Linked DNA regions of Silvibacterium dinghuense. The protein of the gene in region 2 interacts with the protein of the main gene of each other region in a pairwise test. Links are inferred from orthologs where the notes say so. Each region holds a gene or a part of one and is shown on either strand. Other genes may lie near its edges. The genes, in order: leuS and ligA.

The links.
Region 1: the proteins of ligA (region 2) and leuS interact in binary tests that used the Escherichia coli proteins (3 or more experiments, as listed by UniProt). The link is inferred for Silvibacterium dinghuense from one-to-one orthologs.

The regions. Positions count from the first base shown.
Region 1 is NZ_SDMK01000001.1:1,318,595-1,322,124, reverse strand. Bases 130-3,344 are described here. They hold leuS (leucine--tRNA ligase), read right to left. Parts: upstream 2,964-3,344; coding sequence 330-2,963; downstream 130-329. Other genes in these bases: ESZ00_RS05190 (hypothetical protein), read right to left, coding at 3,262-3,344. Outside these bases: more of ESZ00_RS05190, read right to left, coding at 3,345-3,530.
Region 2 is NZ_SDMK01000001.1:2,148,661-2,151,871, forward strand. What follows is about bases 24-2,919. They hold ligA (NAD-dependent DNA ligase LigA), read left to right. Parts: upstream 24-404; coding sequence 405-2,435; downstream 2,436-2,919. Other genes in these bases: ESZ00_RS08460 (hypothetical protein), read right to left, coding at 84-287; ESZ00_RS08470 (VWA domain-containing protein), read right to left, coding at 2,510-2,919. Outside these bases: more of ESZ00_RS08470, read right to left, coding at 2,920-3,211. UniProt on the Escherichia coli protein: DNA ligase that catalyzes the formation of phosphodiester linkages between 5'-phosphoryl and 3'-hydroxyl groups in double-stranded DNA using NAD as a coenzyme and as the energy source for the reaction.

The DNA.
Region 1 (3,530 bases), 830 kb from region 2 along the record:
TGCGATCTTCGCGGAACTTGGCGTTCTTCGCGCGAACCGGGGATACGTGTAGAGGTTCGGAAACGCTCGATCACGGCTCACTTCAAGGGTTTTCGGAGACCCACCCATGACCGACTGCGCGTCATGGGTGGGGCACCCGGATTTTACTTGCCCCACTCACGCCAGAACCAGACTTGCATGGGCCACCGTTGCGTCCTGCAAGCCCACGTCTCAACATCGAGACGTGGGGCACCCGCATCTTCGCTTGCGGAGGGAACTGCAGGTCCCTCCGCTTCGGTCGGGATGACACCATGCGGGAGGGGTGAGGGAACTACACCCTGCACCCTTGCTTACTTAACGACCAGGTTCACCATCTTATTGGGAACGATGATGACCTTGGCTACCGTGCGTCCGGCGAGCGAGGCCTGCACCTTTTCATCGGCCAGGGCGACATCGCGCAGGGTTTCCTGCGAGGCTCCGGCGGCTACGCGGATCACCGAGCGCAGCTTGCCGTTGATCTGGACGGGGATCTCGGCTTCATCTTCGCGGGCCAGCGCTTCGTCGTACTTAGGCCAGCTCACGCGCAGGATCGCTCCGCTCTCGCCCAGCTGCTCCCAGAGCTCGCAGGCGAGATAAGGGGCGAAGGGCGCGAGCAGCAGGACCAGCTTTTCGAGCGCGTCGCGAAGCACGGCATCGGACACTTCGCCTGCGGCAATCGCCGGTTCGGCTGCGTAGAGGGCGTTGACCAGCTCCATGATGGCGGCGATGCAGGTGTTGAAGTGCCAGCGGCCGGCGAAGTCCTCGGTGATCTTGCGAATGGTCTGGTGCAGCTTGCGCTGGATGGCCTGCGCGGCGGGCGTGGTGGCCGTTGCGTCGCCTCCGCGGGCGGCGCGGGCGCGCTCGGCATACTGCATCACCAGGCGATAGACGCGGCCCAGGAAGCGGCTGACGCCGGCTACGCCGTTCTCCTGCCAGTCGAGATCGCGGTCGGGAGGCGCGGCGAAGAGCGCGTAGGCGCGCGTGGCATCGGCGCCGTAGCGGCCGATCATCTCGTCGGGCGAGATGACGTTGCCCTTGGACTTCGACATCTTCGCGCCGTCCTTGATGACCATGCCCTGGGTGAAGAGTCGCTCGGCGGGCTCGCTGTTTTTGATGAGGCCGAGGTCGCGCATCACTTTGGTCCAGAAGCGCGAGTAGATCAGGTGCAGGATGGCGTGCTCGACGCCGCCGATGTACTGGTCGATGGGAAACCAGTAGTCGACCGCGTTCGAATCGAAGGGCGCTGTCGCGTCCTTCGCGCTGGTGTAGCGGTAGAAGTACCAGCTCGAGTCGACGAAGGTGTCCATGGTGTCGGTCTCGCGCCGGGCCGGGCCGCCGCACTTCGGGCAGGTGGTGTTCAGGAACTCGGGTACGTGGCTGAGCGGCGAGCCGTTCTGCTGGGTGATGGCGATGTTCTCGGGCAGCAGCACGGGGAGCTGATCGTCAGGAACAGGAACAATCCCGTCCTTCGCGCAGTAGATCATCGGGATGGGCGTGCCCCAGTAGCGCTGGCGGCTGACGCCCCAGTCCTTGAGGCGGAAGGTGACCTTGGCGCGGCCGAATCCATGCTCGTCGGCGAAGGCGGCCATCTTGTGCTGCGCTTCTTCGTTGCCCAGGGTGTTGAACTCGCCGGAGTTGATGAGCAGGCTGTCCTCGGCGGTGTAGGGGAGCATGGGCTCCTCTTCTTTGCCGGTGCTCGGATCAGTCACCCGGCGCGGCAGGATGACGATGCGGACTTCGAGGCCGTACTTCTGCGCGAACTCGTAATCGCGCTCGTCGTGCGCGGGCACGGACATGATGGCGCCGGTGCCGTAGTCGGCCAGGATGTAGTTGGCTACCCAGATGGGCAGGCGCTCGCCGCTGAAGGGGTTCACCGCGTAGTGGCCGGTGAAGACGCCGTGCTTCTCGATATTGCCGATGTCGCCGACCTCGCGGGCCAGCGCCTGCTGCGCGATGAGGTTCTCGACCGACGCGGCGAGCTCGGCGTCCGCGGCGGCGAACTGCTTCGCAACCGGGTGCTCGGGCGCGAGCTGTACGCTGGTGGCGCCGTAGATGGTGTCGATGCGCGTGGTGAAGACGGTGATTTTTTCCTGGAGCAGCTTCACGCCTTCGAGCGCAGGCAGCACGGACGTGCCTTTGCGCGGTTCATCACCGGGCGCGCTCGATGCGTCCTCGATGCCGAACTCGACCTCCGCGCCTTCGCTGCGGCCGATCCAGTTGCGCTGCATGGTGCGCACCTTCTCGGGCCAGCCTTCGAGCTGGTCGAGGCCGTCGACGAGCTCCTGCGCGTAGTTGGTGATGCGGAAGAACCACTGCTCGAGGTCGCGCTGCTCGACCAGCTGGTCCTCGTGCCGCCAGCAATAGCCGTTGATGACCTGCTCATTGGCGAGCACCGTCGCGCACTGCGGGCACCAGTTCACCTTGCTCTGCTTGCGATAGGCCAGGCCCTTCTCATACATGCGCAGGAAGAACCACTGGTTCCAGCGATAGTAATCGGGCAGGCAGGTGGTGACTTCGTTCTGCCAGTCATAGCTCAGGCCGAGGCGCGCCATCTGCTCCTTCATGGCGGCGATGTTCGAGAGCGTCCACTCGCGCGGCGGGGTGTTGTTCTTGATGGCGGCGTTCTCGGCCGGCAGGCCGAAGGCGTCCCAGCCCATGGGATGCAGGACGTTGTAGCCGTTCATCCACTGGTAGCGGGCCAGCGCGTCGCCGATGGAGTAGTTGCGGACGTGGCCCATGTGCAGCTTGCCCGAAGGGTAGGGCAGCATCTCGAGCACGTAGTACTTGGGCTTGCCGCTGGCGGCGGGCTCAATGGCATAGAGTTCGGTATCTGCGGCCCAGCGCTCCTGCCAGCGAGGCTCGATCTCGGCAGGGTTATAGCGGGTTTCGCGGCTGGTTTCCTCCGCCTGGGGGGCGGTTTCCGGGGTGTTTCCGATGTCAGACATGTCAGGTCTGATTGTACTGCTGCGCGCAGGGCGAATCGCCTTCGGCCACTGCTCCCGCTGGTCGCAAATTGGGTCCTTTGTGGTGGAGACGAACCCGGGTGCCCCATCCAGGACGGCCTCATTGTCATGGGTGGGTCTCACAAGAATCCGAAAGAAAGCCACCAAACCGGGTGCCCCACATCTCGTTCCGTTCGAGATGTGGGTTCGCAGAATGAAGGATCGCGACCAAAGGGAGCGGAAGGCGAAGGCAAAAGACAGCACGAAGTGCCTCTAGCGTCTGAGCGGTGGACCGCCCAAACTACTCCGGGCACGAAACCGGGTGGAGCACCTCGGTCTTGATCTCGTAATCCGCGGGCGGCTGAAACAGAGCCGGATCCGGATCGCCGAGCTTCAAATTGGTGACCTCCCGGGTCGAGGTTCCGGAGCGTGGGTCTTCGGTGACGGATTTGAGGGGCAGGTTAAGGTTCTTCGCCGTCCAGCTCTCCGTATGAATGACCAGGGGCTTATCGTTGCCGTCCGCTTCCGCCGGGATGATCCGCGTAAATCGGACCCCCGTAGCTTCGACGC
Region 2 (3,211 bases):
ATGACAATCTCTCTCTTCTCCAGGCGCGGGCTACGGCCTATATGCCGATAGCCCCTGATGGGCTCGGCGCGATTGCGGCAAGCCTATTTCTGCAACTTGAGAATGTTATGCGGATCGGAAATGCCCCTGAGCCGCTCTTTCTCCACCGTTTCAGCCAGCCTGTCGTGCAGCACACGCGCCCTGGGATGTAACGCGAGTGAACCGGTCATGCCGAGCCTGTCGGCAAGGACGATGCGCAGGCCATCGGCAAGATCGATCAGGAGTGCATCGCGTTCCTCGTCGGTCATCGGTTCGTCATCCTTTTCGTGTTGTCCGCATGGTATCGCAGGGATATCCCGCATGGCTTCCGCGCGATAGAAGGACGGCTTGCGCACCAGGATGGCTCCTCCGCTACCATCGTTGCTGTGACTGTTCAGAAAGAAATCGACAAGCTGCGGGAGACCATCCGCCACCACGAGTATCTGTACTACAGCCTTGATGCGCCGGAGATCTCCGATGCCGAGTATGACGCGCTGATGCGTGAGCTGGAGGCGCTCGAGGCGAAGCACCCCGAGCTGATTACCGCTGACTCGCCCACGCAGCGCGTCGGCGGAAAGCCGGCTGAGGGCTTTGCCAAGGTGGCGCACTCACGTCCCATGCTCTCGCTCAACAATGTGGTGAGCGAGGAAGAGCTTGCGGACTGGGACCGCCGCGTCCATGAGCTGGCGGGCGAGGGCGCAAAAATCGAGTATGTCTGCGAATACAAGCTCGACGGGCTCTCCATGGCGCTTCACTATCGCGAGGGCGCGGATGGCGCCTCGCATCTTGAGCGCGGTGTGACGCGCGGTGACGGCACAATCGGCGAAGACGTAACCGGCAACGTGCGCACCATCCGCTCCGTGCCGCTGTCCATTTCGAAGGCCAAGCGCGAGAAGGCCGGTCTGCCGCCCAACTTTGAAGTGCGTGGCGAGGTCGTCATGCCGTTCAAAGCTTTTCTGCGCATGAACGAAGAGCGCGAAGCTGCCGGCCTCACGCCTGCCGCCAATCCGCGCAACGCGGCCGCCGGAACCATCCGCACCCTTGAACCGAACATCGTTGCCCAGCGCCGCCTCGATTTTTACGGCTACTTCGCGCTGACGGAAGCAGGAGAAAGTCTCTTCGAGGAGCAATCGGAGGCGCTCGAAGCGCTTTCGACTGCAGGCTTCCGCGTAAATCCGCATCGCGAAGCCGTGAAGAACTTCGAAGGATTGATGCAGTTCGTCAACCGTGCCGAGGAAACGCGTGCCGATCTCGGGTACGAAATTGACGGCGTGGTCATCAAGATCGATTCAGCCGGCATCCAGCGCCGTCTCGGCTATACCGGCCGCGCGCCGCGCTGGGCCGTGGCGTATAAGTTCACGGCACGCGCCGCGATCACCAGGGTCGAAGCCATCCATGTGCAGGTGGGCCGCACCGGCAAGCTCACGCCCGTCGCATGGCTCACGCCGGTCGCGATCGGCGGAACGACGGTGAGCCGCGCCACGCTGCACAATGCCGATGAGATCGAGCGCCTCGGCCTGCTGGTCGGGGACTACGTCAAGGTGGAACGCGGCGGCGACGTGATTCCCAAGATCGTCGAAGTGGTCGAAGATGCGGAGCATCCGCGTGGAACGGAGAAATACAACTTCCCCACGCACTGCCCGGTCTGCGGCAGCGAGATCGTGAAGACCGAAGGCGAGGTCGACTATCGCTGCGTGAACGCCGATTGCCCGGCGCGGCTGGTCGAGAGCGTGCTGCACTTCGCGGCGCGCAAGGTCATGAACATCGAGGGTCTTGGCGATGTGCTGGTCGAGCAGCTCACCGCGCGCGGCCTGGTGAAGAGCATCGCCGACCTTTATTCGCTCACAGAGGAGCAACTGCTTTCGCTCGAACGCATCGGGCAGAAGACTGCCGATGCGTTGCTCGAGGAGATTGCGAAATCGAAGCAGGCCGGGCTGAGCCGCGTGCTTTTTGGCCTCGGCATCCGCTTCGTAGGCGAGCGCACGGCGCAGCTGCTGGCCGAAGAGTTCGGCTCGATGGATGCGCTGATGGAGGCTTCCTCCGAAGAGCTTGAGCGTGTGAATGAAGTGGGCCCGCGTGTCTCGCAGGCTATCCTCGAGTTCTTCGCCGAGGAAAAGAATCGCGCGCTCGTCGAGCGGTTGCGCGAGGCAGGGCTTGTCTTTACGGCGGAAAAGCGCAAGAAGACATCCGAGCTCGAGGGACTGACCTTTGTGCTCACAGGTACGTTGCCCACACTCAGCCGTGAAGATGCGAAGACGAAGATTGAAGCCGCAGGCGGCAAGGTCTCAGGATCGGTGAGTAAGAAGACGCACTATGTGGTCGCGGGTGAGGATGCCGGCTCGAAGCTCGAAAAGGCGCAACAGCTCGGGGTGAAGGTGATCGACGAGGCTGCGTTGCTGGAGATGTTGGGCGGCTGAAGAGCCAGCCATCGCTGCAAACAGCAAGAGCCGGGTGGGATACCCGGCTCTTGCTGTTTGCAGTGGCACTGCGATTATTTCGGCGCGAAGTATCCCTTGCGCACGCGGACCGAGTAACGGCGGTCGAGGCAGAAAAGGTAGATGGGGCGGAAAGCGCCATCGGCCTTGAAGTCGGCAGGCTTGTAGACCAGCGCATACTGGCTGCGCAGCTCGTCCTGGATGGCTTCGAAGCTGATCGGCATGTCCGAGATGTTCTTCGGGAAGAATGCCCGGCCGCCGGTCTCTTCGGCGATCTTCTGGAGCACGTCGTCGCCGCGGTCGCGGCTGGGGCTCACGTTGGTGCTGATGGCGTAGACGATGGTCTCCGCCCGCTGGCACTCTTTGATAGCGTCGTCGAGATAGGCGTGGCTCTGGTTATCGTCGCCGTCCGAGATGAGCACCATGGCCTTGCGGACCGGTTCCTGGCCGCGCGAGGCAAGCAGGCGGTCGCGGCAGGCCGAGTAGACCGCATCGAACAACGCAGTGCCGCCACCGGGGCGCAGCGAATCGATGCCGGTCGAGAGGGTGTCGAGGTTGTTCGACCACGCCGTCTTGTAGTCCGGCGTCACGTCGAAGCCCATGACGAAGGCCTTGTCCGAGGCCGGCTTCAGAATCTGGAGCAGGAACTCCTTGGCCGCCTGCTGCTCGAAGGCGAAGCGGGTATGGATCGAGGTGCTGGTATCGATCAGCACGCCAAGCCGCAGAGGCAGATTCGTCTGCTGGGTGAAGCTGTAAAC